4 regions of the Parabacteroides sp. B2-S-102 genome follow, and region 3 is predicted to be linked to each of the others. Evidence: riboswitches for the same ligand, from Rfam matches in the RefSeq annotation. Region 3 holds a riboswitch; each other region holds the start of a gene.
The links. A riboswitch is a leader RNA that binds a small molecule or an ion and turns the genes downstream of it on or off. The one in region 3 is predicted to bind cobalamin.
Positions count from the first base shown of each region.

Region 1: linked by a shared signal. The riboswitch ahead of accC (acetyl-CoA carboxylase biotin carboxylase subunit) and the one ahead of NBH07_RS20930 (Ig-like domain-containing protein) in region 3 are both predicted to bind cobalamin.
Region 2: linked by a shared signal. The riboswitch ahead of NBH07_RS15585 (TonB-dependent receptor plug domain-containing protein) and the one ahead of NBH07_RS20930 (Ig-like domain-containing protein) in region 3 are both predicted to bind cobalamin.
Region 4: linked by a shared signal. The riboswitch ahead of NBH07_RS15485 (TonB-dependent siderophore receptor) and the one ahead of NBH07_RS20930 (Ig-like domain-containing protein) in region 3 are both predicted to bind cobalamin.

Region 1 is NZ_JAMOKM010000013.1:31,188-36,667, reverse strand. Features, by position in the region: gene NBH07_RS15575 (acyl-CoA carboxylase subunit beta) at 1-250, opposite strand, end outside; gene NBH07_RS15570 (acyl-CoA carboxylase biotin carboxyl carrier protein subunit) at 243-767, opposite strand; gene accC (acetyl-CoA carboxylase biotin carboxylase subunit) at 780-2,291, opposite strand; cobalamin riboswitch at 2,378-2,578, opposite strand; gene NBH07_RS15560 (sugar O-acetyltransferase) at 3,068-3,661, shown strand; gene NBH07_RS15555 (HAD family hydrolase) at 3,654-4,271, shown strand; gene NBH07_RS15550 (hypothetical protein) at 4,284-4,421, shown strand; gene NBH07_RS15545 (TerB family tellurite resistance protein) at 4,527-5,324, shown strand.
Region 2 is NZ_JAMOKM010000013.1:39,113-47,944, forward strand. Features, by position in the region: gene NBH07_RS15580 (putative transporter) at 1-1,179, shown strand, start outside; cobalamin riboswitch at 1,289-1,493, shown strand; gene NBH07_RS15585 (TonB-dependent receptor plug domain-containing protein) at 1,532-3,535, shown strand; gene NBH07_RS15590 (DUF5074 domain-containing protein) at 3,556-4,920, shown strand; gene NBH07_RS15595 (ABC transporter substrate-binding protein) at 4,920-6,038, shown strand; gene NBH07_RS15600 (FAD-binding and (Fe-S)-binding domain-containing protein) at 6,102-8,832, shown strand, end outside.
Region 3 is NZ_JAMOKM010000027.1:47,250-55,585, reverse strand. Features, by position in the region: gene NBH07_RS20930 (Ig-like domain-containing protein) at 1-1,322, opposite strand, end outside; cobalamin riboswitch at 1,523-1,726, opposite strand; gene NBH07_RS20925 (PHP domain-containing protein) at 2,065-3,108, opposite strand; gene NBH07_RS20920 (DUF5074 domain-containing protein) at 3,257-7,345, opposite strand; gene NBH07_RS20915 (Ig-like domain-containing protein) at 7,363-8,336, opposite strand, start outside.
Region 4 is NZ_JAMOKM010000013.1:5,286-14,117, forward strand. Features, by position in the region: gene NBH07_RS15465 (Ig-like domain-containing protein) at 1-1,052, shown strand, start outside; gene NBH07_RS15470 (DUF2284 domain-containing protein) at 1,399-1,956, shown strand; gene NBH07_RS15475 (PD-(D/E)XK nuclease domain-containing ATP-binding protein) at 2,065-3,783, opposite strand; gene NBH07_RS15480 (PepSY-associated TM helix domain-containing protein) at 3,858-4,958, opposite strand; gene NBH07_RS15485 (TonB-dependent siderophore receptor) at 4,973-7,312, opposite strand; cobalamin riboswitch at 7,389-7,585, opposite strand; gene NBH07_RS15490 (threonine/serine exporter family protein) at 7,700-8,832, opposite strand, start outside.

The DNA of each region.
Region 1 (5,480 bases), on a different contig from region 3:
CGATCTTTCCATAACCACTTACCATTCCATCACCGGGAATCTTATTCTTATCCATCCCGAAGTTTGTACACCGATGCACCACGAATTTATCCAGCTCATTGAAAGTCCCTTTATCCAACAGCATCTCGATTCGTTCACGGGCGGTCATACGCCCGCAAGCATGTTGTTTCTCAATGCGATTCAATCCTCCTCCCAACGAGGCCTCTTTATTCAAAGCCTCAAAATCTTTATATAATTGCTCGTTATTCATATGAATCATCTTTTAATAGGTCTAAAGTCATAAGCACTTGATTGTTATCAACGGAATCTCCCTCGGATACCAATATATCTTTTACCACGCATGCTGAGCTTACCTTATAGTTACTCTGCATCTTCATCGCCTCAAGTACGACCACGGTATCCCCCGTTTCCAAGCGATCTCCTTTCCGCACAGGTATTTTCACGACTTTACCCGGCATCGGGGCGACAATCTTGTCATCTTGCTTCTCTTCCGCACTTTTACGCATACGCAAATATTTCTTTTGGGTATCTACGATATCCACATGATAGGAACGGTAGAACATATTCACGTCATAACTCCGATGATCTTCTCCGGAGATGATCTCCGCGTTAAATGAGTTCCCATCGTGCAAGACAGAACAACTGCCGTTCTCCGTCATCACGATATCCACATCATACGGCTTCCCGTCGATAGAAAGCCGGACTTTATTCCCTTCTTTACTGACCAATGTCACATCGGCCACACGATTTCCGATATGTATTTCCATAACCAATACCCGTTAAATCCGTAAGACACCTTTTTGTAAACCAAACTCCCGCCAACGGCTGATAGGACGTGTATCCACCAATTGGGTAGAAGTATTTTCCTCTAAATTCATCAAATAATCCATATAAGCGGCGATCATGGCGATATTCTCGATTTCCTCGTTATTACCGTTAGACCGTTGTAGCATCCGGGCATTCTTAGCGATAAATAATGTATTATATTCCCCTTTCACGAAATCAGGATTATGCATGATACGTTTCAAATAACTGAGGTTCGTCTTTAAGCCCGTGATTTTATATTCATATAGAACCCGGCGCATACGCTCGATCGCATACGCACGTGTCGTTGCCCATACGATTAATTTACCGATCATAGGGTCATAATAGACCGGAATCTCATACCCTTCATATACATAGCTATCGATACGTACCCCGATACCATTCGGTTCCGTTAATTGCCGGATAATACCCGGGGAAGGCATGAAATTATTTTCCGTATCCTCCGCACAGATCCGGCACTCGATGGCATGTCCTCGTTGGAAAAGATCTTCTTGACGAAGATGCAAAACCTCATTATTGGCGATACGGATTTGTTCCTTTACCAAATCCACCCCTACCACTTCTTCCGTGATAGGATGCTCTACTTGTAGCCGGGTATTCATTTCCAAAAAATAAAAATGGCGGTCCTTATCTACAAGGAACTCTATCGTTCCCGCTCCGGAATAATGAACCGCTTTAGCCGCAGCCACAGCCTTTTCCCCCATTTCTTTACGTAAGTCCGCTGTTAGGAATGGAGACGGGCTTTCCTCTACTATTTTCTGGTTACGACGTTGAACCGAACATTCCCGGTCAAATAGATGAATGACATTACCATGGTTATCTCCCAATATCTGGAATTCTATATGATGCGGCTCCTCTACGAATTTCTCTATATATACCGTATCATCACCAAATGAGGACAACGATTCTGAACGAGCCGTATGATAAGCCTCGACAACCTCGCCCTTCTCATGTATCAGGCGCATCCCTTTTCCTCCACCTCCCATAGAAGCTTTCAGCATAACAGGGAAACCAATTTCTTCGCAAACCCGAAGCGCTTCTTCCGCACTTTGCAACGGTTGCTCCGTACCAGGAACCACAGGAACCTCTGCGGCGATCATGCGTTTGCGTGCGGCGATCTTATCTCCCATCGCTTCCATCGTCTCCGCTGACGGACCGATAAATATCAATCCTTCTTGCTTACAACGGCGTGCGAAGTCCGCGTTCTCCGACAAGAAACCATAACCGGGATGTATCGCATCGGCATGGTGCCGTTTCGCCGCAGCGATCAGATTGTCTATATTCAAATAACTTTCCTTGGAAGCCGCCGGGCCTATCAAGGCTGCCTCATCCGCATACATTACATGCCGAGCGGTACGATCGGTCTCCGAATATACGGCAACAGTGCGAATCCCCATCTCCTTACATGAGCGCATCACACGGATAGCGATCTCACCTCGATTCGCAACAAGCACTTTACGGATCATGTCGCCACGAGGACATAAATTCTCCATAAATCATTAACTATTGATTCTTATTCTTTTCGTACTGCTTTCCTAATCCCTCGAGCAAAAACAGCCTTTAATGAATGGCAGGTCTTCTGACTGACTCCCATCTTGAGGCCTTCCCGGTCGCTAGAACCAGTGGCGATAGTGTTGTTTCAAGATGTTCTTCGGAGCTTCACAGCAGCGGGACTGTCCGGGATTCACACCCGATTCCCTTTTAATCCACATACCCGAATGGTATATGCGGAACCGATTCGGGGGCAAAGATAGTATTTTTTATTTAACTATCCACTTCAGCCAGGCCGGAATATACGGAATACACGGATCCCAAGTAAAATTCCGTACAATAAGCTCACAAGAGAAGCTTATGCATAAAGCATTAAAAATCAACATTAAAAAAACAGGATAATCTTTCTGCGAAAACACATACATGTTTTTGAAAAAAGTCGTACGTGTTTTCTGGAAAGGTCGTACGTGTTTTCCTGAATCCTTCCACCGAAAACAATAGCGCATGCTAAAATTTACAAGAAGCTCCACTTAAATGAGATGTTAAATGAAAAAGCCTTACTTTTTGTAGAGTCAACAGGCAAGTACAGTTTTTATACATTTCGTTTGTTCGTGTTCTCAGCTATTTTGTGTAACTTTGCGTATGCTTGAAGGCATATCAATTTGAAGCTGCCTATTCTTGCTTGCGTTACCTTGTCGTAATAATTGGCTCAAATAAAGAATAAGACTCTACAATGAGATGAATTGAACACATGAAAACTGAATATCAAAAATGTATGGATGAGGAGCCTTTCGACGGCTCATCGCCCGAAATAACGGAAATGACTGTCCGTAACAAAAGGCTACTACACCAACTCAGAGAAACGGATTATGCCGACAATGAGGCAAAGCAGCGCATCTATCGGCAGATGTTCGGAAGTATCGGCAAGGATGTTTACATCGACATAGACTTCCGATGCGAGTATGGGAAAAACATCTATTTCGGGAACAAGGTGATCGTGAACATGAACTGCACGTTCCTCGATAATAACAATATCATTATCGGTAACAACGTGATGATAGCCCCCGATGTAAAAATATATACCGCTACTCATTCCGTTCACCTTGCGGAAAGGATGCCGGAAAGGACATGTCCCGGAGCGTCCATCTGCGACACAATTGCCCGACCCGTCCTTATAGAAGATGGTGTATGGATAGGAGGCGGCTCTACAATCCTTCCGGGTGTGACCATCGGTAAAAACTCTGTCATCGGAGCAGGCAGTGTTGTCGTGAAACATATTCCTGCCAATTCCATAGCTGTCGGCAATCCTTGCCGTGTAATTAAAAATATCGAAGATAATGATTAAAAACCTCATTTTTGATTTTGGCAAGGTCCTTGTAAATCACGATTTGCAACCCTTGCTTGAACGACATTTCGGGGATGATGAAGTGTCGCTAATCGGTTTTCACAAGATTCTATCAGATCCGGAATTTATAAACATGTGCGACCGTGGAATAATCCCGTTTGAGAAAATGATTGACGGAGCGATAAAAAGGTATCCTGAATATAGCGATGCCTTCACGTTTTTCAAGGATAATTATCTTGAAGAGATAACAGGAGAGATTGAAGGTATGCGTGTACTTCTAAAAAAATTAAAGCAATCCGGATTCAAACTATATGGGTTGACGAACTGGAGCGACACAATTTACCGGGTCATGGAGAAATTCGACATATTCCAGTTGCTTGACGGTGTGGTAATATCGTGTGAGGAACACTTCATCAAGCCTGAAAAGGAAATTTATCTTCGCCTTTGTGACAAATATGGCCTTAAACCGTCGGAATGTTTGTTTACGGATGACAGAATGGTGAATGTGTTGGGTGCAAAGGCGATTGGAATGGAAGCCGTATTGTTTACAACAACCAAAAAGTATATTTTTGAAATAGAGCGAATTTTCGGGATCAAAATTGAACAATAATAGCTACAGCCAGTGATGGTGATCGCGCTCAATGGAAAGATTGTACGCTACCAAAAGCAAATAGGCTTACAGGGCTACAAGGGATTGCCCTTCGGTACGTATGTCATCCGGATAAATGAGAAAACATTCAAGATCCAACTCTCCAAATAACCGCAAGGCGGGTATGCTTCACGCACCCGCCTTTCACATTTGCATATCTCCCGTTTTTTTACGAATATTGCATATCGGTAATCAACAAATAAGATAAACAGGAATATGGGTATCGGGAAATGGATAGGTGGCGTCTTGGGATTTATGGCGTTCGGACCGCTAGGCGCTCTAGCCGGCATTATATTAGGCTCTTTCTTCGAGGAAGGGGCAAATATGACGGGGCAGTCTTTCGGTGGCGGCACCAATTACGATGATGAATATACACGAAGAGACCCATACGCCGGGGAACGTAACAGTTTCCTTTTCTCCATGTTGGTTATGGCATCCTATATCATCCGTGCCGACGGGAAGATCATGCATAGCGAGATGGAATACGTCCGTCAATTCCTTCGGAGAAACTTCGGCGAGATCGCCGTAAGCCAAGGTGAGGAGATATTGCTAAAGCTTTTCGACCAAGCTAAACGCATGGATCAGGAGAACAACATGGGATTCAAGAATACCATCTGGGAATGCGGAACCCAGATCGCATACAACCTAAGTTATGAGGAGCGGCTGCAATTGCTCGCGTTCCTCGCCGAGATCGCTAAGAGTGACGGGAATGTGTGCGCGGCCGAGATCAATGCCTTGAAAGAGGTAGCGATGGCGATGGGAATGTCTGATAGAGAAGTTGAATCCATGTTGAACCTAAAAGGAAGTTCCTTGGACGATGCCTACAAGGTGCTAGAGATAGAACCGACCGCCACGGACGAGGAAGTCCGTGCCGCCTATCGCCGGATGGCCGTCAAGCATCATCCGGACAAAGTAGCCAGTTTGGGAGAAGACATCCGCAAGGCCGCCAACGAGAAGTTTCAGAAAATAAATGAGGCCAAGGAAAGGATCTATCAATCGAGAGGCTTGAAGTAAGATTCGACAAACAGTATTACTTACGAATTGTCAGCCAATTACATTTACCTTCTTTATGATGTAAATATTCTTTCTCCTAAATAGAAGTGGACAGACATATCATACCTTACAAAAACGCAATCGGCTGTTTATAGAAAAACTTTTTCATATATATTT
Region 2 (8,832 bases), on a different contig from region 3:
TTAGGTGTGATCGGCATTATCTTGTCGATGATTTTTATCCGTTATGTTTTCCGTATCTCTTTTGCGAAGGAGACGGAACAATTGGAAGAAGAGACGGATACGGAATCGGGAGGAGAGGCTGTACCTATCTCTTTGGTGGTGAAGAATCCGGCGATTTTTGGTCGTAGCGTAAGTGAGCTATCTAAATTGTTGGAACACCGTGAATTTGTTATTTCCCGTATTTTACGTAACGATACGAATCGGATAGAGATCGTGGCGGGGAACACGGTATTGAATGGGGATGATAAGATTTTTGTTATTACCGCAGAGCATGACGTGGAGGCGATAAAGACTTTTATCGGTCAAGAAATACAGATGGATCGTAAGCAATGGATTCCGGCGGAAAGCCAGTTTATCAGCCGGCGTATTTTGGTTACCCGGTCTGAAATCAACGGTAAGCAATTAGGGGCTTTGCAGTTACGCCGTTTACATGGAATTAACGTGACTCGGATCAATCGTGCGGGGCTGGAGTTGGTAGCTACTCCTAATCTGGTCTTGCAAATAGGCGACCGGGTGACAGTGGTCGGTAGTGAATTGGCGGTGGAGAAAGTTGCCGAGACGCTGGGTAATTCAATGAAACGCTTGAATGAACCTAATTTGGTGACTATTTTTGTTGGTATAGTTTTGGGTATTATCGTGGGAAGTCTTCCTATTAGTTTTCCGGGTATTCCTCAACCGGTGAAATTAGGATTAGCGGGAGGTCCGTTGATCGTTGCGATATTGATAAGCCGGTTCGGTTATCGTTATAAATTGGTTACTTATACCACGCAAAGTTCTAATTTACTATTGAGGGAATTAGGAATCACGTTGTTTCTCGCCTGCGTGGGATTGAGTGCGGGTGAAGGTTTTGTCGATACGATAGTCAATAAGGGTGGTGTAGCTTGGATCGGTTATGGTTTTATAATAACGTTATTGCCTCTACTGATTATCGGTTGTGTGGGAAGGTATTTTTATAAACTGAATTATTTTACGTTGATGGGATTGATTGCGGGAAGTACGACCGATCCTCCTGCGTTAGCCTATTCCAATATGGCGGCAGGAAATGATGCGCCGGCGGTTGGATATGCGACGGTTTATCCATTGACCATGTTTTTGCGTGTGTTGACCGCACAGTTAATGATATTATTCTTTTATACATAGAATAAATATTTTGTTGTTAGTAATGTTTAGAAAAGTGTAAACTCCCTAGCCTTCCGCCGAAGTGATTCGCCGGGGGGCTTTTTTGTTGCTAATCAAAAAGTAAACATGTATCTTTGCGGCCAATCAAGGTGTAGATGTTATCGATTCCGATAATAATCAGTAAAAGGGAATCCGGTGCGAGTCCGGAGCTGTACCCGTAGCTGTAAGTCCTTGGAGCCCCGGCAAATCTTGTTGCCACTGCCTATCGGATAGGCGGGAAGGTAGCCGACAGAGGGTGGACGAGCCAGAAAACCTGCCATGATTTTGTTATGCGACGTTTCGGGTGAAGACGTTGGTAAATCTAAATGTTGCTATGCGAGATTTATATCTTATAAGATGCCTATGCGTTTTTAGCGCATGGTTATTCTCTTTGGGTGTCGCTTACGGTCAACAGATCGATACGACGGCCTATCACGAGCTTTCCGGGGTGGAAGTGGTGGAGAAGGTACGTCCGTCGGTCACCCGTGAAGGTACGCCTTTGCAAATTATGGACCGGGCGGGAATCGATCGCTTGGGAGTACAAGACCTATCCGAGGCCGTGAAACGCTTCTCGGGAGTTACGGTACAGGATTATGGGGGGATCGGAGGATTGAAAACGGTCTCGGTACGTAGCTTGGGGGCGAAGCATACCGCCGTCAGTTACGATGGGGTGACGATTACGGACGCGCAAAGCGGGCAAGTCGATATCAGCCGTTTCTCGTTGGATAATGTGGAGATGGTTTCCTTGTCAATCGGGCAGTCGGATGACATTTTCCAAACGGCAAGGGTGTATGCTTCGGCAGGCGCCTTGAATATACAAACCGGAAAGCCCACGTTTAAAGACAAATCGTTTCATACTTATCTTAAGGTTAAGGGAGGTTCCTTCGGGCTTTTTAATCCTGTGCTGCATTATGATCAAAAATTAGGAAAGCGTTGGAGCGCATCCTTACATGGTGATTTCGTGCGTGCGGATGGACAATATCCCTATACATTAATTAATGGGGAATTGGAAACGAGAGAGAAGCGAAGAAATAGCGATATCCATTCTTTCCATTTGGAAGGTAATCTATTCGGCGATTTTGGAAGGGGAGGCGAACTTTCCTTTAAGGCGTACTATTTTGATTCGGAGCGGGGGCTTCCCGGTTCTGTTAATTTATATAACAAGAACACTTCTGAACGATTATGGGATAATAACTTTTTCGTGCAATCGGGGTATAAGAATGTTCTTAATGAGAAATTTACGCTACGGGCCATGGCTAAGTATAATTATGCTTTTACTCGTTATTTAGATATAAATGATAAATATGCTGCGGGCGAACAAGTCGATTTGAATACACAGAATGAGTATTATGGCTCTGTAGGTTTGCTGTATACTCCTATAAAGTATGTATCGGCGACGTTGACTACGGATTTAACTCGCTCTATGCTGGACAATAATTTTGTGAACGGCCCTAATCCAAAGCGAATGGCCTCTCAATCAGTACTAGCGGTGCAATATAAGAACAGTCGATTCACGGCTACCGCTAGTTTATTGGGAACATATATCACTGATAAAGTGGAGCAAGGGGAAAAACCGGATGATAAGAGGCGTTTATCCCCGGCTGTAAGTTTGTCTTGGCGGCCATTCTCGGAAAGTACTTTGCGGATACGTGCCTCTTACAAAGATATATTCCGGGTTCCTACATTTACGGACTTGTATTACCTCCGTATGGGAAATACAAATTTGAAACCGGAAGAAACTTCCCAATATAATGTAGGGGTAACATGGAGTTCTTCCTGTGGGGATTGGCTGCGGCATTTCAGTATTTCGGCGGATGGATATTATAATACGGTGAAAGATAAGATCGTGGCTTTACCTACCATGTATGTTTGGAAGATGATGAATATGGGCGAAGTGGATATTAAAGGGGTAGATGTAAATTTATCTACACAATTCCGATTGCCCTTACGAATGAGCTTGCTTTTGGCTTCCACTTATTCTTTTCAATACGCGGTTGATGTGACAGATCCGGAAGCTAAGAATTATAAGGATCAGATTCCTTATACACCTCGTCATTCTGGCACGGTTTCCGTAACCTTGGAAAATCCATGGGTAAATGTCTCTTATATACTGACTGCGGTTGGTGATCGTTATGCATTGCCGCAAAATATAGATCGGAACAGGATTGATTCTTATATAGAACAGAGTATTTCTATAAATCGAGATTTTCGTTTTCGATATTTCGGTTTGCGTTTGCAAGGTGAATTGTTAAATCTTGCGAACGTGAATTATGATGTTATTCAGTATTATCCCATGCCGGGCCGTTCTTGGCGTTTAAGTATTTGTTTATCCTATTAGTAAACTATAAAAGTAAAGTAATGAAAAAGAAGAATTTAGTTTGTGTCTCTGCCTTGTGTGCATTGATGTCTTTCTCGTTTGTCAGCTGTGATGATGACAATGAGCCTTCACTGAACATACCAAATGTATCTGTAACTAATGTCAGTTTTACGGATGAGAATCCGGAAGCTTTAAAAGTTAGCGGAACCTTAAATTGGACAGCTCCGTCTTCTGTTGACAATGTAACAAAGTACGTGATTTATGGTTCCTCTGATGGAACCGCTAAAGATATGAAAATTGCGGAGGTAGAAGTTGGAACACATTCATATGCTATTACGGATGTCGTAAATATAGGCTATTTATTAGTTATAGCCGCAAATGCGGAAGGTGAGTCTTCTGTTTATGCTTCCGTAAGAGTTATTGATTTTGTGAAGGATAGTTCTTTCATGGCTTTATATTTCTTGAATTCGGGCAATATGGGAAATAACAACTCTTCTTTATATATGTACGACATAGAAAAGGATGAGGTTGTCCCCGATTATTTCTTGGCTCAAAATGGCAGGGGGCTGGGAGATACGGCACAGGATATGATCGTGTATGGCGATAAGATGTATATCGCGGTATATGGAGAGTCTACGATAGAAGTGACAGATCTGAAGGCAAAATCCATTAAGCAAGTCAAGACAGAGGGGCAGCCCCGTTATATGGTATCAGAGGGTGGAAAAGTCTATATTAGCTATTATAATGGATATGTCGCTCGTTTGGATACCGCATCCTTGGAGGTTGAGGCGAAAGTAAAGGTCGGACGGAATCCGGAACAATTGGCGGTATCTTCTAATAAATTGTTTGTCTCAAACTCCGGAGGTATGGATTACAGTACCGAGGTTGGGTATGATAAAACGGTATCAGTGGTTGATCTGTCTACTTTTACAGAGATAAAGAAGTTGGATGTAGTATTGAATCCCACACGGATACAGGCGGATGAGCAAGGAAATGTATATGTGGTTTCTATGGGTAACTATGCGGATATACCCAATACGGTACAAAAGATAAATACGGAGACTTATGAGGTTACTTCCCTTACGAATTGTCCAAACGCAACGGAGATGGCCTATGAGGATGGCAAGCTATTTCTGTTCTATGCGCAATGGGGAATGTCTAGCCCTGCATTTTTAACATTTGATACAAAGAGCCAATCTGCGGGAACGAGCTTTATTACAGATGGAACCTCAATACAATCCCCTTATTCAATCAGTGCCGTGGGTGGAAATGTCTATGTCGCAGAGTCTGATTATAAGAATAATGGCGATATCTATTGTTTCGGAGGTGACGGTAAATTGTTCAAGAAGTTTGAGGCCGGTTTAAATCCCATGAAAGTAGTCCTCGCTCAAAAAGATAATATCTAATGCGATTACTGATTCTCTTAGGGTTCGCTTTCTGGATGGTGGCATGTACGCCATCCGGAAAGCAAACTTCTTCCAAGGAAGCTCTTTCCTCTGATAGTATTCAATATGCCCAAGGTTTCACGGTTCAGCGCTTTGATACCTATATAATGGTGGAAGTTCGTGATCCGTGGGATAGCACCCGTCTGCTTCAACGCTATTTATTGGTAGACCGGACAAAGTCGGTTCCCGGCGGATTACCCAAAGGGACGATCGTGAAGGTCCCGGTAAAAGATATTGTGATTTATACTTCTGTCCATGCGGCTATTATTGATCAACTGCACGAAACCGATAAGGTTATAGGCGTTTGTGAGCCTCGTTATATGGATACTCCTGCCATACAAGAGGGTATACAGGCCGGAAGAATCGCTGATTTAGGTGAGGCTACCTCTCCGAATATAGAGAAAATGATAGAGATCGGCGCGGAACTCGTGATAGCTTCCCCATTCCAGAACAGTAGTTATGGGCCTGTCGAGAAGATAGGGATACCCATTATCGAAGGAGCCGACTATATGGAGGCATTTCCTTTGGGGCGTACGGAGTGGATTCGCTTTTATGGTTTGCTATTCGGAAAGGAAGAGATGGCCGATTCTATATTTAAAGAAACAGAGCAAGCCTATTTGTCTCTAAAGGACTTAACCGCAAATATAGATAATCGTCCTACTGTTTTGTCGGAGAAAAAGTTCGGCTCTTCGTGGTATGTACCATCCGGAGATAGTTATATGGCTCATCTTATCGAGGACGCCGGAGCTGATTATATGTTTAAGGATTTACCGGGTGCCGGAAGTACCCCCTTAGCGTTTGAGACCGTGTTTGATAAAGCGATCCATGCGGATATTTGGCTTGTTAAATATAATCAGTCTTCTGAGATGACCTATAACGATTTACGCTCCGAATATACTCCTTACGAGAATTTCGACGCTTTTAAAAAAAAACGGATTTATACCTGTAATACAGGTGCAGTTCCTTATTACGAGGAATTCCCTATACATCCGGAATATTTATTGAAAGATTTAATCTGGATTTTCCATCCGGAGCTAGTATTCGGGTATTCTCCCCGTTATTTTAGAGAAATGCCCTGATTGTCTTAAAGGTTTCATATCTTTGTTGAAATGTCGTTTCTAGACAAATAAAGGTATTAGACTATGAAGATAAAAAAGGTATATGCTGATGCTTTAACTACATTAGCGAAGGGAACAGATGCCGGGATTTACAGGTTGAATCCCAAACGAGTTGAAATCGTGAGTCGTGAGCAAGATGTAAAACGTGTTCTTGCTGAATGTGAGAAGACTGGTAAATCTGTAACCTTTAAAGCTGGGGGGACCTCTTTATCCGGCCAGACTATTACAGATTCTGTATTGATGGAAATCAGTCCTGACTATGGAAAGGTTAAGATTTCAGGAGATGGGAGTTTGGCTAAATTCCCTTGTGGTATAACTGGAGAAGAGGCGAACCGCTGGTTGAAACCTTATGGCCGTAAGCTAGGGCCTAGCCCTGCCTCCATCAAATCCGCACGTATCGGCGGGATCGTAGCGAATAACTCGAGTGGTTCTAGCTATGGTATTATCCATAACTCCTATAATACGGTCCGGGATATGGAGATTATCTTTGCGGATGGAGCCTTTTTGGATACTTCTTCGTTAGCGAGTCGCAGGGATTTCATGCAAACGCATATAGGCTTATTGGAGAAGTTGATGAATTTCCGTTTGGAGATCTTGTTGAATCCGGACATGGAAGACCGGATTCTATCTAAATATGAGTTGAAGAATACATGCGGTTATGGAATGAACTCTTTCTTGGATTATACCGATCCATACGATATACTCATGCATTTAATGGTTGGCTCGGAAGGAACCTTAGGGTTTATTTCTTCGGTTACTTTCGAGACAGTCCCCGATGAGGCTTTAAAAGCTTCCGCCTTGATTTATTTCCCCTCTTTGATGGAGGCGTGCAGAGCCATAGCCCCGTTACGCCAATGCAAAGTGTCCGCCGCCGAGTTGATGGATAGAAACGCCTTACATGCGGTAGAGGATGAACCGGGGATGCCGGAGATATTACATTCTTTACCCGAGGATGCGGTAGCGTTGCTGATCGACACGTCTTCTAATTCGGAAGAAGAACTTCAAATCCAATTCCGGGATATAGAGGAGCGGCTAGCAGATATACAGACCTTATATCCGGTATCATTTACGACCGATCCGAAGCTTTACGCTACTTATTGGCGGGTACGAAACGGTTTATTTACTTCCGCTGCGGGAAGACGGCCACGGGGTACGGTATCTATTATTGAAGATATCGCTTTCCGGGAAGAGGTTTTAGGAGAGGCTTTGGAACAAGTGCGTGGGGTCTTGTCGGATTATGGATACGGAAATGCGGTGATGTGGGGACATTTATTGGATGGAAACGTTCATTTCACGATTTTTCCGGATATAAACGCACAGGAAGGTATCGATCATTACGCTTCTTTTATGCGTAGCCTTGTAGATGTGGTACTTTACTACGACGGTAGCTTGAAAGCGGAGCATGGCACGGGACGAAATATGGCTCCATTTGTTAAAGATGAATGGGGTGAGGAGATTTATGAGTTGATGTGGAAGATCAAAAGGCTCTTTGACCCGGAAAATATATTAAATCCGGGTGTCCTTTTAAATCGGGACCCGGATGTGTTTATAAAGAACTTAAAGCAAATACCGTTGGCGAATGAGCTGATCGATAAATGCATCGAGTGTGGTTTTTGTGAGATACAATGTCCGTCAAGGCATGTGACATTGACACCCCGGCAACGTATCGTGATCTATAGGGAATTATCGGCTTTGGCGGAACAGGGGGAAACAAACTCTAAGCGATATAAAGAACTCAAGAAAGCCTTTAACTATAAAGGTAACGCTACCTGCGCTACCGATGGCCTATGTGCTACGGCATGTCCGGTTGGCATTAATACCGGTTTATTGATCAAAGAGTTACGGTGGAAAGAGAATGGTGTCTTGGCGAATGCTATCGCTTCGGGCATCGCCGGGAATATGGGAACCGTAACGGGTATGCTTCGTCCTTTGCTTAAGCTGCCCCATGTGCTTTCAAAGCTGGTGGGGTATAACGCATTCGAGAGATTTGCCTCTTTCTTGTTTAGGGCTTCCGCTCATAAATTCCCGCTTTGGACTCGGCATACACCTTCTGGCGCGTCAAAGTTCAAGGAACTGACGGGTGTAGAGAATGGGATGGAAATGGTTTATTTCCCGTCTTGTATTACCCGTACGATGGGAGCTTCAGCTGATTATGAAGATGTGGATTTTGTAAGTGTAACGGAACAAATAATCGCTTTATTGACAAGAGCGGACTTTACGATTCGTTATCCTGAGAATCTAAGTAAGCTTTGTTGCGGCATGGCTTTTAGCAGTAAAGGGTTCCGGAAGCAAGCGGCGCAGAAGGCGGAGGAATTGAATGAGGCTCTTTTGCGGGCGAGCGATAACGGTCGCTTGCCTATTTTGTGTGACATGAGCCCTTGCTTGCTGCATATGAGGGAAACCTTGGATAAACGTTTACGATTATATGAACCTGTGGAGTTTATCTATGACTTTATGCGTGATCGTCTGAACTTTACTAAGTTGCCGGTTACGGTAGCGGTACACTCTACTTGTAGTACAACGAAGATGGGAGTACAAGACAAGCTGGTGGAACTGGCGGGCTTATGCGCGAACCGGGTGGTCTCTCCCTCTCAAGTTACTTGTTGCGGTTGGGCGGGCGATCGTGGTTTCTTCTATCCGGAACTAAACGCTTCCGGTCTTCATTACTTGAAACCGAATTTGCATGGGGCGACGGAAGGATATAGCAATAGCCGTACGTGCGAGATCGGTTTGACGATGAATAGTGGGATATCCT
Region 3 (8,336 bases):
GGGACGGATATAGTGCCGGAAGTAGCCCGTAAGCCTTTCGTCAGTAGTTCAGTAATGATATTGCCTTCCGCATCCGCTACGTAAGTGCCTATCTTTTTATAACTTCCATTCTCATATCTGTAGACACGAACCTCATAGGAGGTGGCTTCCTCCACTTTAGGGAATGAGATAACCGCCCCGGTCCCTTCAAAATCGATCTCAGGAGTAACCGTCTCCGTTACCGTCACCTCGCAAACAGCGGTATATCCGCCATCTACCGATCGGGCTGTTATTTTCACCACACCGGGCTTGGCACCTGTTACGACCCCATCTTCTACCGTTGCTATACCTGTATCGGAACTACTCCAAGTAACCTGCTTATTATCAGCGTTTACAGGAGAGATACTAGCTGCAAGGATTGCATTTGCTCCTGCTTGTAAACGCAAAGAAGACTTATTGAGAGAAATGGATGTTACGTGTATCACCGGGATCTCGGGTTCATCCCCTCCACCTCCAGAGGGTATTGTCGCTGCGACAAAGACATCTCCGGGCTGAGTTCCTTCTGATGTATTCATATTTCCATTCCAACTCCACGCATCCCAACAACCATCCGTCAATACACGGCTTGTAGCACCTAAACCTGAATAACTAAAATTCGAGGTTTGACTACTTCTCACAAAATAACTCCAATAACCATAATACCAACCGGCTTGCCAATGAATGCCATTGCTACAACTCCAATGGTCATAGTCATAAGATGGATATCCATATCTTTCCGCATTTATCGGGTGATAGATAACCCCGGTTTGTACGCCTTGTCGAATAGCCGCCGCTACGTCCCCCGCCGGATTTTCAGGAAAACCAGTCTGCCCCAACAAAGGATTCGTAATGGGAGGTTCAAATTTGAAAGCATTATTCGGTTCATTCTTGGCCACATCCAAATCATATCGGACGTCCAGATTATCCCCATATCCAATACCATCGATCGTATAACCCATCCAACCCGTATATTGGGTTAATAAAAGAAGTTTCTGATCGGCCTTCGCTATCGCCACGATCATATCGTGTCCGGTAGCCTCGCCATCCCAGCGATATCCCCAAACCATAGCATCCGGTCGATTCCCATCATGCCATTCGATCACTAAAGCGGCTCTCTTGCTGCCGCTTCCTACCCAAAACTGGATGTCGTCAAAAGAAAAGCTGGCGTCAGCCCTTAACTGGGACTTTGTTTTCGCCAGCACATTCGGAGCCGAGGGATGTGGTTGCCCTTGAACCAATCCTTGCGCCGAAAGACCTACTACACACAAAGCCATTACAAAGAAAAGAGATAGAATTTTTCTCATAAGCTTTTATATTAAATGTAAAACTCCAAAAAACGATCAAGAGGGAATATAAAAGAAAGATCAAATAATCATGAATATTTCCATAGTCCGGGAGGTACTAAGTCACGATTCACCCGATCAATCCTTCATGTAAAGCAATATTCACTTCGTATATTTCCCCTTTTTGAATCCTACGCTAAACCCCGGTAGCGTAAAATCGCGGCGGTTATCCGGCATTGGCAGGTCTTCTGACTTACTCCACTTTAGAACTTCCTTCCCGTTCCTTCCGGAAACAGTGGCAATGAGTTGATGTCTAAAGCTTTTTTGGAGCTTACAGCAGCGGGACTGTCCAGGTTTCTCACCTGATTCCCTTTTAATCGCCGTACCCTGAATAAAGTAGGCGAACCAATACGGCAGCAAATTTATAAAAAACAATTCAAAATATACACAATATTATTAAATGCTTTTTTTTGACTATACTGCATATTGTATAAATTAAAAAATAAGGACGAGGGAAATACCGACTACTATCCATAAAAAATGCGGTTACTATCAATAGTAATCCGATTTAATATAGATACCCACATGATCAGTTCGGATGAAAACAGGGGAGATCGATGAGCGTGCTACCGCCAGAGGATTGTCGGAAGCACTAGAGAAATTACGGATCGAAAAGTTTAGCCCTTCCGAGAAATTTATATCTAGTTGTAGAGACGTAATATGCCGCATTAGGGCCCGGTCTCTGAGCTGGATGAAAATTGACTCATACCGAAAAATCATCGAAATAAATCGATAGGTTCTTATTCCTGCCGATAAAACAGTTTTTCATTATCCAACTATTTTCCTTAGGATTCATCATTATAATCGTTTTTCTTTCCGGGAGCAGGTATAAATTGTTTTCGCAATATATAATGAAAGGAATATCAGATATATTGGTTACCTCCAAACACGTATTCCTCATTCGCTTAACCCGGATACAGGCCTTGACCAATGGGGCCAAGTATTTTTCTTCTCCCGCGATTTTCCCATCGAATAACGCGGCCGTACGACCGGCGAACAATGCCTCCCGTATCCTTTTCTCACTTCTTTCTTCCGAGAATACCAGCGTCAGGGGACGTAGTCCTTTCCTGTATATCCCGGAAAGAACACAATGAGCGTCGCTACTTGCCATAAACGCTTTCTTAAAACCGGAACACCATTCTAATGCAATCGGGTAAAAGTCCTTGTAAGACATGACTTCTATACCATCGATCATGTTCTCTTGAATCAGTTTTTCATGTATGGGATATAAAGTGGCCTTATGATTCGGCCAGCCGGGATGATTCCACACAATAAATGCCCCTTGCCTTTTTGCCTCGGCAATAGATTCCACAGGATTTTCTTTCTCCATAAGATTGACATCTTGTACAAACAAGGCGTTTAGGTGTCCCAAGGGCTTGGAACGTGTTATTTCCGCTCCGGGAATCACGATAAAGTCCATGTCGTCAGCGGCTTTTTTAGCGATTTTGTAAGATTCGTTTAAATCTCCTTTCAAAATAACCTTGTTGATCCGGTGCTCGATATGGTCAGTAATCGCTATCGCATCCAATCCCTCCTGCCAAGCCTCATATATCCGGGCATCGGGCCATACCAAGCCGTCGGAGAATACCGTATGGGTATGAAAGTCACATTTTAACGTCTCGTAATTACTGAATCCCGGAATCTCGATCCGGTCTCTTATAAACAAGTGATCGATATGCGTTAGCTCGTAAACATCCTCTTCCTCAGAGGTTTCGTCCGGCAATGCGGGAACTATGAATCTTTTCATGCTTAAAATTGCTCAATAACGGGGTACTAAGATAGAAATAAACAACAAAATTTTCTCATAAGCTAATTAATTTAAAATGTCATTCATATCACATTGTTATAACGATAGGAAGGAGAGCCTTTTGACTCTCCTTCACCTTGTTTCGATATTACTTGATTACGAACTTCCTCGTTATCCGATCATTGCCATTGATGGCAGTGATGATATAAGATCCTTTGGAAAAACTCATCAAACGGCTCTCATTCAAATCGGTCACCTCAAAAGCATCCAATACCGTACCGTTGAATCCTACGATATAGCAACGATAGCCTTCCAGATTATTCAAATGCAGATAGCCGGCGTAATAATAGATACGGGCCTCACCCGCACCTATCGTCTCATTGCTGACCGTCCCGGAAGAGGTAGAGAACGGTTCACTATAGAATGTGCCTACCACCTCTTTCTTTCCGTCTTTCTCTTTAACAGCCGTAATTTTCACGATATAATCAGAATCTTCATCCAAATCCCGCAAGGATATAGCGATCTTATCCGGAGTACCTAAACGCAGATCGCTTCGCAAGCTGGTGAGGATATTCCCGTCCGCATCCATCGTGTAAACACCAAACAATACGGGAACCTCATTCACATATTTGTATACGGAGACCTCATAGAAGGTAGCCTCTGGCACTTTCGGGAAGGTCAGCGTAGCCGTGGAATCAGCGGCCTCAACCACAGGTTTATCCAAGTCTGGGTCGGTTACCGTAACCTCGCAAGTGGCCGTATAACCACCGTCATCCGTTGTTACGGTTATCGTAACGACACCGGCAATTCCGGCGGTAACCGTACCATCGTCGGCTACAGAAGCAACAGTAATATCCGAGCTACTCCATGACACGGATTTATTTTCCGCATTTGAAGGAGTGACAATCGCAGCTAAAACAGCCGTCTCGCCCTTATCTAAAGACAAAGAAGAAGCATTTAAAGAAACCCCTGTAACTGAAGAGGAAGGAGCCTCCGTAACCGGAACTACCGTGACATCACAATAGGCAGGAATATCTCCGTAATTCGTATATACCCAAATGCGAGTAGAACCTCCTGAAATAGCGGTCACTACACCGTCCACAACGGTAGCGATCTCCTTATTATCACTTTTCCAATAAACTGTTTGATCCACTTCTTCCGGATTCTCTACGGTTGGTTTTACTTTAACTGTCGGAGTTAACGTTATCGTACGACCTAGTTCTATCGTAGCTTGATTCTTATTCAACGTTACAGTATCTATATCACATACGACATGGACTAAACAAGAATCGACAAACTTGCCATTTTCCATATTCGCATAGACCCAAGTAGAGCCCGCCTTTTCTCCACGAATACGTCCATCATAATAAATATATAATATATCTTCATCAGCGGCCGTTATATCGGGCATTGTCTGAGATGCGTCATCAGGCGCATAAATCCATTCTAAGCGACCAGACTTCGAGATATCGATTGTCATCTCATGCTGTTTTAATTCAAAAGATTCCACATGGATTGAATCAACGATTATTACGCAAGTATCGGTTATTCCTCCGTATTTTGAAGTAACGACGACATTTGATTTACCCGGACGAACGAAAGAAACCTTGCCATCGCTAGACACGCGCACGGGGCTCATACTGGTAGACTTCCATGTCAGTTCTTGGAATGTAGCATCCCCCGGATTAATAGTTGCGGTCAATTGAGCGAAAGTGTTCGGTTTCTGGCAAATCGTATCTTTATCCAATTGGATGCTCGTTACAGGAATCTCAACCGCAACTTTACAAGTCGCTTTTACATCCGCACCACTTAACGGAGACACCGTAATGATTGCCTCACCATATTTTTTTGCGGTCAATACACCATTCTTATCAACCGTAACAACATCCGGCGTATCAGAAACATACTTCATTGGTACGGCACCTATCGAATCTGGTGTTGTCGTTATCGTCAATTGCTGCGTGTTACCCGGTTTCATAGAAACAAATGTCAAATCCAATTTAACCGCATCCGGCCATTGTACACAATTCACTTTACATTCCGCAGTTTTCGATCCATCCTCCGTAGTCACCGTAATGGTAGCTTCACCTGCTTTAATAGCCGTAATTAAGCCTTTCTCTGAAACCGTGACAATATCCTCATTCGAAGATTTCCAACTAACAACCGTATTTGTAGGCTTAGCAGGTATAAACGTAGGTTTCAATGTATAAGTATGTTGCTTTCCATTCGAATTCGTATTTAGGGATATTGATTCCGGTAAACTCACGGATTGAATATTGGCTAGAACCTTGATAACACAGCTATCCATTTTGGATGAATCTGCACTCATAACCTTAATAACAGCTAGTCCATCCGCAAAAGCCGTAACCAATCCCTTATTATTCACATGAGCGACCTTTGTGTTCGAGGAGTTCCAAAGCAATTCAGGTAGAACCGCTCCTTCAGGATGTAATTTAACTTTTAACTGGAGTGTACCATCACGCTGTACACGGGTCGTATCACTCTCGACATCTAAAGTCAAACTTTGGACTGAAAGAGAAACATTTACAAGACAAGTGTCCTTCTCATTACCTGCTGACACGATAATTTTGGCAGAACCTTGAGCAACAGCGGTTATTTCTCCATTTACCACACTCGCCACATTGCTGTTCGAAGAAGTCCATACGGCAGAAACACCTTCGGGAACAGTCACCTTTAATGTGGATTTTTCACCCACATTCTGAGATAACTCATGCTTATCTAAATAAACTGCTTTTCCTTTCACCGTCACTTTCAAATCCTTTGTGACAATCTTTCCATTCGAATCGAAATTAACGGAGACGGTAGCTTCTCCTGTTTGATCCGGCTTCAATGTTAGAGTCAGATTATCACCTAAAATAGATGCAGATAACAGACTCTCATTCGATACTGATTTAACGGATTTATAGATAGCTTCAGCTATATTGTCTTTATCCGTAGCCATATCTTTTAAAGATACAGTTATAGGCGCATCATTAATACCAGCCTCTATCGAAGTAAAATCTTTAACAACCGGAGCCTCATTATCAGGGAAGATATGCATGGCAGGGAACCAATAGCTGGGTTCTAGCGGATAACACCCTAATTGACGGCCAGTTTTAGCATCTACAACATATTGCCAATAGTTTATAGAGCCAAAATTCTCAAAAGCGGAAATATACAATTTGTCATCTGGACTTACACGTAAACCGGCACCCACATACAATACGCGTCCCTTCTCCGGAATGGTATAAAACGGTTTATCCATAGAAGAAGGATTACCGATCTCATAACGATAAATCTCATTACCACTGCTAAAACCACCTCCCTTTGTCCAATAAATAGCATTTTCTTGCGTACTTGCACAAAGAACACCCGCAGTCCAAGCATACCATGAATCCGGTATAGTCAAGCCATCGGGTAATGATAGATAAGTTTCTTCCAAAGTCTCCGGATCAATACATAACAGGCGTGATCCAGCACCTACCCAAACACTGCCATCCTTACTTTGTGTCAAAGTGCTGAAACTTCCTTCTATCAATTTGATAATCTCATGTTTTAGAGGATCTATCACTAAAACGCCTTTACTTTGCTGAACCGCAAACACATATGTTTTTGTCCGGACCATCATTCCTACTTGACCATTATAAAGTCCCCCGGAATTTGAGGCACCTTTCAATTGGTCTCCAACCGTCAAGTTCTTTATATCAAACAAAAAAATACCGTTTGAAGCGCCAATATAGCCAACAGAGTCATTCACGCCTAAAAAAGCACGCCCATCGCCTCCGCCTATATCCGTAAATTGAGCTTTCACTTTCATTGTCTTGGCATCCACCACATTCAGGCGACCTCCTTCAATACTGGCTCCACCATCCTTTGGCTGTTTAGAAGTAATAAACATATTATCTCCAAAAATAGTACCAAACTGAGATGTACAACCTAATTCTTTACCAGGGTTTGCTGTCTGGAAAATCCTATAAGCAAAATCACCAGAAGAAGTCATAAAATTAATAGTACTGTTGTTATGACCAAACCAGTCCTCGTTCAAAATAAAGACTCCCTGTGTATAATCTACGTTTTCACTTGAACGTAGTAGCGTGACTCGGCTTTGCGAAGCCGGAAGTTCAGGCATTTGCAGTTTCTGCTTCTCTATCGGATTCAGCCCCCGCAAACCGGTTTGCCCCACAGCCGAAAAGGCCGATAGTAAGCAAACCATACTTAAGTAAAGTGTTCTTTTCATGTAAATGAATTTAATTATTAATTAATACGGAATTTAAAGACCTTCCGGTCTCCATCCTTTTCTCCTGTCAACAGATAATTCCCGGAGGGAAGCGATATAGGATAAAGTTTGTGGGGAACTCGAGTTATAAAGGTTCTCAATATTTTTCCTTCCATTGTCATTAAATAAAAATGATATCCATCCAAATGCTCCAAAGACAATGTCCCATTTTGATAAATTACCCGACTACCACTTGCGGATAAATATTCATTACTTACTGGATTCGATATTTTTTCTACTGTATAGGTATCTATTATATCCAACCCATTCAGCACCTGTATCTCTATCGTATAAACACCGTCTATGTCTAAATTTTTCAATGGAACCAAAATTTTCCCAGAAGAGCCTTGTAAGCTCACCGCTCTTAATTCTGTGATTATATTACCTTCGGCATCGATTACATAAGTAGCGATTCTTTTATGACCACTATCCTCATTTCTATAAACACGAACTTCATAAGAGGTGGCTTCCTCTACTTTCGGAAAAGTTAAAACAGCATCAAGACCATTGAAATCTATTTCCGGAATAACAACTTCCGTTATCGTTACCTCGCAAACAGCGGTATATCCGCCATCTACCGATTGGGCTGTTATTTTCACCACACCGGGCTTGACACCTGTTACGACCCCATTTTCTACGGTTGCTATGCCTGTATCGGAACTACTCCAAATAACCTGCTTATTATCAGCGTTTACAGGAGAGATACTAGCTACAAGGGTTGCGTTTGCTCCTGCTTGTAAACGCAAAGAAGACTTATTGAGAGAAATGGATGTTACGTGTATCACCGGGATCTCGGGTTCATCCCCTCCACCTCCAGAGGGTATTGTCGCAGCGACAAAGACATCCCCGGGCTGAGTTCCTTCTGATGTATTCATATTTCCATTCCAGCTCCACGCATCCCAACAACCATCCGTCAATACACGGCTTGTCGCACCTAAACCAGAATAGCTAA
Region 4 (8,832 bases), on a different contig from region 3:
TACCCGATAATATGGTATGGGGATATCGATGGTCTGCTGATGTAGATACCATTTCTGGATTGAGCCTATTTGAGTCTGTGATGAAAGCTGATCCCCGTTTGGTTGGATTGGTTCAATATACAGGTTCAATGGGTTATACGATTAATGGCATTGGATACTGTGAACCAAGAGCGACTTCAATGCAAATATCTTTTCAGTTAGACAGCGCTAAAGCTCATGTTAGTTATACTTATCCAGATAATGCGGCAACACTTGCAAGAACTGCTATAAACCAAGGAAAATCATCAGGTGTTATTTATCATCCATTTGGTTCAAATGGAACAAGTTATCCTGCTTATGATTATGACTATTGGGTGGCTACGGCTACGGCAACTAACCACTGGTTCGCTGGTTGGTATTCCGGTTATTGGAGTTATTTCGTTCGTGATTCCTATACTCAAGATTTCTCTTATTCCGGATACGGGGCATCAAGCCGAAAAGTCCAGAATGGTACTTGGGATGCTTGGAGCTGGAATAGTTTTATGGGAACGACATCGGGAACAGAACCGGGTGATAATTTAGTAGCGGCAACTCCTATCATTTGGCTTAATAAGAAAGCTATTTCTTTGAGTGGAAGTGGAACCTATCAATTAGTTGCGTCTGTACAATCTGCTTATGCTTCTTTAACGGGTGCGGTATGGTCTTCTAAGAATACTGCTGTTGCGACAGTTGATCAAACGGGTAAAGTTACGGCTGTAGCTCCGGGTACAACTGAAATCAAATTAATTACAGCTAATGGTAAATATAACACGTACTGTAAAGTAACCGTAACCGGTACAGCCACGAAATCAGCGGCCGCAACCGCAAACATCTCTTATTCCGACAATACCTTGCATGTAAAAGATCTAGCCGGTTATACCGGTTACATCACGAACACCGCAGGTTCTGTAGTATCTACTTATGCGATCACCTCTTCTGATGACGTGAAAACAGTAAACTTGAATAAAGGTGTTTATGGCTTTACAGCGGTAAAAGGTACAGAGAAAGTCTCTGTTAAGTTTGTCGTGAAGTAAATCATCTCTTGATTTCGCTAGAGCGCTCTCTCTTACTCATGAGAGTACTCTAGCGTTACAGATTCCGTGAAAGATGTATGATCTTACGGCGATAAGATTATACATCTTACAACGGTAAGATCATACATCTTATAATGGTAAGATCATATATCTTTTTATCGGACTACAAGCTAGCTTCTTTTGGGTTAATTTGCGTTCCTTGCGACGATCCCGGAGTATATCACCATAATACCATGCCATTGTTTTTTCATTGAAAGCTTCACGTGTAGCTGTACTGTGTTCCCTGTATTATAATGTATGTAGTTGCTGATTTTTTTATTTCTTTACAAGAAAATTTTCTTTTCATATGATCGAATATAAAAGCTACGATTATACAAGAACCATCCCTGTGGATGATTATATCTTACGTTATCGGGATGAGCGGCGTTTCATGGCCTATTGCCGGGAGTGTCGTAGGTATGGAAACAGTTGGAGTTGTCCGCCTTTTAATGATTCGGAGGACTATTTATCCGGGTTTCGGAATCTATTGATTGTTTGTACGCGGATTACTCCTGTCGTATTGGATGTACCGGATGCGGTGGAAGCGGGGCAAGAGTTGATGCACCGGGAAAGGAGCCGATTGGATAAACGTCTTCTTGCGTTGGAGGAGGAATATAATGGGCGGGCGTTTTATGCCGGTAGTTGTATCCTTTGCCCTTGGGAAGAGTGTGCACGTAGATCTGGTAAGGCTTGCCGCTACCCCTCGCGGATTCGTCGTTCCCTTGAAGCCTGTGGGTTCGATCTGGGACGTACTACCTCGGAGTTGTTCGGTATAGAGATGAAGTGGTCCGAGAATCGGAATTTGCCGGAATATTTACTTCTGGTTAGTGGATTCTTATCTGATAGGGAAACCCCGATTTGGTAAGTTAACTTACTTCGTCGATGGAGTTAACTTACTTCGTCGATGGAGTTAACTTACTTTACCGATGAAGTTAACTCCGTGAAATGGAGGAGTGGTACGGCTAGGCTTTATTTATTCGGTAACCTCCCAGCATTTCCATCCTTTATTGGCGCAGATATATACAATGTACGAGCGTACATTATATATAGGGAATTTCAGTTTGGTATCCTTGGCGTAAGCACGTACTTGCGCCACGTCCTCGGGGCGAGGATCGTTTAGCGCCAGCATGTGTTCGGCCTCTTTCGCCTTGAAATACTTGAATTCCACGATGCGATCGTCTTTGTAATAATCCGTGCCGGGTATGCCGGTCATCTCGAAATCGGAGCGGCCCGCCGAGTTGTTCTGTTCGATGGCGAACGTATAGTAACTACTCAAGTAGCGTGAGCAAAGCTCGAAGAAGGAGCAACGGATGAAGTTCTCGTTGATCTTGTCGAATACCTGCGCCGGGAACTGCCCGAGATACTGCTCGAAGTAGTTTTGTACCAACGGTTCGAAACGGCGGTCTTCCGTGAAGCGTTCGTAGGTGGGTACATAACGGGGAGCGCCACCTTCTATATGGTTCATCTCGTTGTAATAGTCCATGTAGATGCTGCGCATCGTGAGGTTGGGTAACACCATACGGTAATTATTCCTCAGCGTGGTCATGCCCAGATAGAAGAGGCTGACCGGATAGAAGTTCTTATCGAAGAATTTCTTCTTGTTGAACTTACTGGATAGGTCGGCGATGTTGTAAGATAACTCATCATTGATAACCAAAGCATCAAGCATTTCTTTTGCGTTTTCCATGGATAGGGTCAGACGACGGATCCAGCTGATATCGGTACGCAGGTTCTCATCGACCAGTTCAGAGGGGATAAAGCCATTCAGCGCCGCGAAGTTCTTAAAGAAATAAGTCAATATCGTAGAGTTGAACAAAGGCTCGGCTCCCGGACGGAAACGATAACCATCATAATTATTTACGATGAGTTGCCAAAGCTCCTCAAAGGAGTCTTGCCCCATACCATATTTGTCGATGACATACCTTAGGTAAGCGTTGGCCTCCTCATAGGTAAATCCCAGCATATTTAGGAAGCGTGGCTGCAAGGTGAGGATCTCCGCTATATTGTACCCGCTCGTCAGGTCGTCCATCGTTACGGGAAGGACACCCGTGCAGAAACAAGTTCGGATACTGCCTTCGCCAATACCTTTCTTTATTACCTTGAAGAAGGTACGCAGGAAGCTGTCCTTCGTGGTTACTTGCTCATAGAGCGGATCCTTATAGGCGGTTAATAATTGATTGGTGAAATTATCATATTCGTCTATCAATATGTAAACCTTCGGGAGGTCATGCTCACGGGCATACCCCAAGGCCTCTTCCAGCATTTGGGAGGCATTGCCTTTGGTGGTAAACTGGAAGTCTTGGAATAAGTCCCGGTTGTGTGTCACCATGATCTCCACGGGAGAGCAATTCAAGCGGTTGAAATTCCGCTCCAACCCCTCCATGTCATCTGCCATGGCCATAGCGGAGAAATCATAGCGTACGATCATGTAGCGGCTATGTTCCTCCGTCGGGTGTTCCCCGATCCAAGTGCCGCCGAACAATTCCTCGAAACGATCGGCCTTGGTGCGATCGTAGTAACAGGCAAGAGTGGATACGAGTAGGCTTTTCCCGAAACGACGGGGACGCAGGAAGACCGGGGCGTTGTAGTTCTCCAATCCGGGGATAAAGCTCGTTTTATCCACATAATAGAACTTACGCTCCCGTAAATCTATAAAATCCGCTACCGCATAAGGAATCGTTATTCGTTCCATGACATTTCTTTTTTCGTATATTACACAATACTACAAATATATAAAAATTCCTTATGCGATGAGATTTCCTGGACTTATGTTTTCCGGAAAGGGTATTGTTTCTGCCGATGGCGAATAACCCAAATGTAAAAACCAATGAAATAGAGAAACGGTACGGCTAGGCTTATGAGGATCCATAGGATTCTGGAGAAGTGCCCGAGGAAAGTGCCGAAGTGGACAAAGTACATGGAGCGGACAAGCTTCTCGGCGGCCGGTTTGTCTTTCCATAGGTTTGTGGCGACGACCTTTCCGGTGATAGGATGGATGTAGATATGGTTGCTTCCCGTTCTTTCGAAGTCCCCTTCCTGATACATCCGTACGGAGAAGACAGACGTGTTGTCTTTCGGGAAGAAGATCATTGTCGGGGTTCCCTCTTTGAACTCTTCTTGGGCGGTCGCTAAAACGGAATCCAATGATACCCAATCACCTGTGTATTTATCTGTTTTTGGTGCCGGTGCGACTGCTTTTCCTGCGGATATGGATTCAAAGAAAGATTGATATTCTTTCTTGAACCCGAAATAAGAGCCGGTAAAAGCGATGACCAGCAAAAAGAGGGATGTACATATACCTATGATGGAATGCGACTTGAAAAGCTTGGCTCTCAAGCCCATCTTTCGGTTCACGGAGAAGATACGACGCTTGGGTAATAATAGAAAGCCGGAGAGAGTTAGGAAAATCAACAGGAATCCCGATAAGGCGACGATGGTCGCTCCTTGCTTTTTCAATAGCAGGTTCACGTGAAAGTCGTATAACCATTGAAAAACCTTATGCCGGTATCTGTCCACTCCCGTAACTTCCCCTGTATAGGGATTGACATAGATCTGGATACGGCCTTTCTCATCCGGGAATGTAGTACGGAAACTGTAGGCGCAATCCTCGCCTCCGTATAAGACCATATTATTGATCTTAGCTTGTGGATATTCGTGCCTTACGTTCTCTAGCAAAGTTTGCGGCGACACGGTTCGGGAGGCTGGCTTGACAAAAGCGATATCCTTGACAGATAGTTTTTCAAGTTCCGGCTTGTACACGATCGCTGTGCCGGAGAGGCATATTAGGGTTATTATTAGCCCTAATATGAGTCCGGTGTATAAATGTAACTTTACTATGATCTTTCTAATGATCGAATTATGCGACATGTCTTGTGCCTTTTTTAGAAGTTGACCGCTAGCATAACCATCAGCGTCCTGGCCGAGCCGGGGAATAAAAGATAGTTCCCTTGGGATCCGGTATAATATTCTTGGTTGAATACGTTTTTCAAGTTCGCCGAGATCTTGTAGAAACTGCGCTTGTAAGCCACGAAACAGTCAACCAGATGATAGGCGTCCAGATCGATCGTATGTGCCATGTTTCCGTAGGATTTACCTTGGAAGTACCAACCACCGCCGAAAGATAAGCCTTTAACCGGGCCTTTACGGATTAGGTAGGAGGTCCATAGGTTGAACTGGCTTGGTGAGATATTGGCCAGTTGCGTACCTACGGGATAGGTCTCGTCGTTCGTTTTCGTTACCTCGGCATGCGTATATGCGTAATTGAAGGCTACGCTCCAACTGGGAGTGATCTCTCCGTTTACCGAAAACTCTATACCTTTGCTGGTCTGCTTGCCGATCAGTATCTTATATTCCTCGTCTTCTGGGTCTATCGTCGGCAAGTTGGTCTTCGACAAGGTATAGAAGGCTAGGCCGGTGCTCAAGCGATCGTTGAAGAATGATTTCTTGACTCCCGCTTCCCATTGTTTAGAGGTAATCGGGTCGAATGCCTCGCCATCCTTCGTTTGCCCGGATTGAGGGACAAAAGACTGACTGTAGGTAGCATATAGGCTCAAGTCGGGCATGGGCAGATAAACAAGACCCACACGAGGCGAGATGGCAAAGTTGTTTTCATCCGTTTTTTTATCCTTAATATAATTATCTTGTTTATCGTTCACCCAGTCCGCACGGGCACCAAGCAATAACTTCCATTGATCGGAAAAGCTTACTTGGTCTTGTAGATAGATTGCGTAGGTACGTTGGGTGATACGTAAGTCTGTACTCTGTTCCATCTCGAAATCAACTGGTTCTTCGGAATATTCCGGATGAACATAACTAATCGGGGTGTACATATTCCCTTTTACTTTCCTTCGGTTGGTAAGCCATCCGTATTCCAAGCCCGCTATTACTTTATGCTGGATGAAGCCCGTCTTGAAGCTGCCGTTCAATTCCTCCAATACATTGGTATAATTGATTTTTGCGTCCCAATGTGCCAAACGGCGGGTAATCGTGCTGTCCTTCTGAGGGGTTTTCATCTGGAAATACAGACGATCCTCATGCGTGAAATATTGGCGGGCGGAACTTCTGAATGACCAGTTCTGGTTGAAACGGTGGGTCAACTGGAAACCAACGCTATTATTGGTAAACTTGCCATAGGCCCACGGTTCGCCAAGGAATGTCTTGAATCCGTTATCTATCACCTCATTGTTGATATGCAAAACGCCCGGATCCTGTGTCCTTTTATCCCGGAAGATATCGGCATCGATATTAAGGGTGGTCTTGCGTCCTAAGTCAATGTCGATGACTGGGGTGATGTCGTATCGTTTGCTGTTTTGCGGTTTCCTGAATTTGTCGGCATCTTCATACATTCCGTTCAAGCGGTAACGGATGGTCTTTTTGGTGTTCAGCGGGCCGGAAATGTCGATAGAGGCTTGCTTATAGTCGTAACTGCCGTATCTGATCGTAGCGCCATACCGGGGCGTATATAAGGTCGGCTTGGTGATAAAGTTGATGATACCTCCGGGCTCTACCGCTCCATAAAGGACAGATGCCGGGCCTTTGAGTATCTCTATACGCTCGATACTGGATAGCGCGTCGTTCGAGAACTTTAGGTATCGTACCCCGTTCCTGAAATAGTTACGGGAGTTCGTCATGGAGAAACCACGGGAAGAGAAGACCTCGTTGATGTTGGAAGCCTCGCCGGAAGGTCCGCCTTTCACGCCGCCCAGGTTCCTTACGGCCTCGGTCATGGTGGTAGCCTGTTGGTCTTCCAATAATTTCCGGGTCGCTATGCCTACGGTTCCGGGTATTTCCATCACGGGGATATCCATACGGGTAGCCGAATTAGCGATGTCGGAGTTATAACTCTGTGGTTTTGCCCCGACGATATCTACCTCGGGTAATCCTAATAGTTTGTAAGATAACTGAATCTCCATCTCGTAATTTCCTTCTCCCGCGGGAATATCCCGGATCGCCGAGACGGTGTTGTAACTGTTGGTGATTAGTACGTGGTCCTTCGTGTCCTTTAGTGATAAGGAGAAATACCCATCCGTATCTGAAATAACCCGTATATCCGTACCCTTAATGTAAATGACAATGTTTGCCATCGCCTTGTTGTCTTCATCTACGACCGTACCGGATATGACTCTGGAACTTCCCTCGGATGGCCTACTTTGAGCGACCGTCCGGGTGCCACACAAAACAATCCCGCTAACAATTAGCAGGAACAAATAAAAGTGTCTCATAATGTATAAAAATTAATTACGCAGTTTACATCTCTAATGTAATCGTTCCACTAGTTCCCCAAATCCCGGGAGAATCTATTTCTTTTTTTATCTGGCAGGTTTCCTGACTAACCCGGAAAGCGACCTTCCCATCTTTAGAAAAGACAGTGGCATGAAGAAGCTTTCCTCTTTACGGGTTTTACAGTAGCGGGCTCTGTTCCGGAATCTAACCGAAATTCCCTTTTATAGACTTGCAGAATGCAACGTCTATCACCAAGACATCACAAAAGTATAGTATTGATAGGGCTTTTTTTAATGAAATATGTTAAATATATTGAACGTGTTAAACAATTTGGCATATCCTTATGCGATAGTTTTTCCCGGACTAATCTTTATGGAAAAGTTTTTTCACCATTCAATGAACTTTCCTCTTTCCCGGCGCTTTTCCAGTTCCTCTTGTAAATGTCGTTGGCGATCTTTGGCGATGTAACGACGGGCGAAGATGTTCGGGACAGCTACACCGAGTGAGATACAAAGAATGATGAGTGCGGAATTGATCCCGTTGAAGAATGCGTTTGTGACCTCACCGACTACTCCATGCAGGTTTATAAATGCCAGTAATGAGCGATACATGAGTACTCCCGGAATCATAGGAATGACAGATGGAATCGTCAATACGTGATTGGGAACATGGCACCAATGAACCGCTTTTACGGCAAGGAGGCTGACTACGAAGCTTCCCATAAACGAGCCGATCACAGGACCATAACCTAATTCGAAGTTCACAAAGTTACGGGTACATACCGCAATGATACCTCCTACGGCTACCACCCATAATAATCGGCGTTGAATATTGAATATCATGGAGAAGCCTATGGCGGAGATAGCTGCCGCTAATGCATATATGTAGTACGGGTCATGTGGAACCATATTTAATTCACTGAACTTATGATCTATCTCGACATCATTCATGACAAGTACCCGCATGGCGAATGCGATACCGAAAGTCATGGCGGCTACCATCATGACCGTATTGGAGGCCCGGGTGATGCCGACAAGCAAATGATTGTCTAGCATATCATCCACGAAGTTAATCAAGGGTACGCCCGGCACGATAAATAAAGCGCAGGCTAATAATGGATGATAAGGAGTGTCGGATAGCCCGGAGAAGGAGGATGCGTATGCCAAGCAGGTGGATACGAAAGCGGCCGCGGCGATACTCATATATACGTTAAGTCCAGCCTCGACACAGCGGGCCCGTACCCTAAACCCGACGAAAGCGCAAATGGAAGCGAATAGGAATGCCATCCAGTCGCATCCGAATAGCTTACAGAATCCTCCGCATGCGAATCCCGCTCCGATAGCTACGATATAAGGGGTATAATTCCGGGGTTGGTGAACGATCTTCTCCAGTTCTTCCTCATATTTATCCAAGGAATAATCTTGCTCGATCGCCCGCCATGAAAGCTTGCTTACCTGTGAGATTGTCGTCATGTTAATGCCATGCTTCTCGCATTTCTGGAATTTGGAGAATGAGTTTC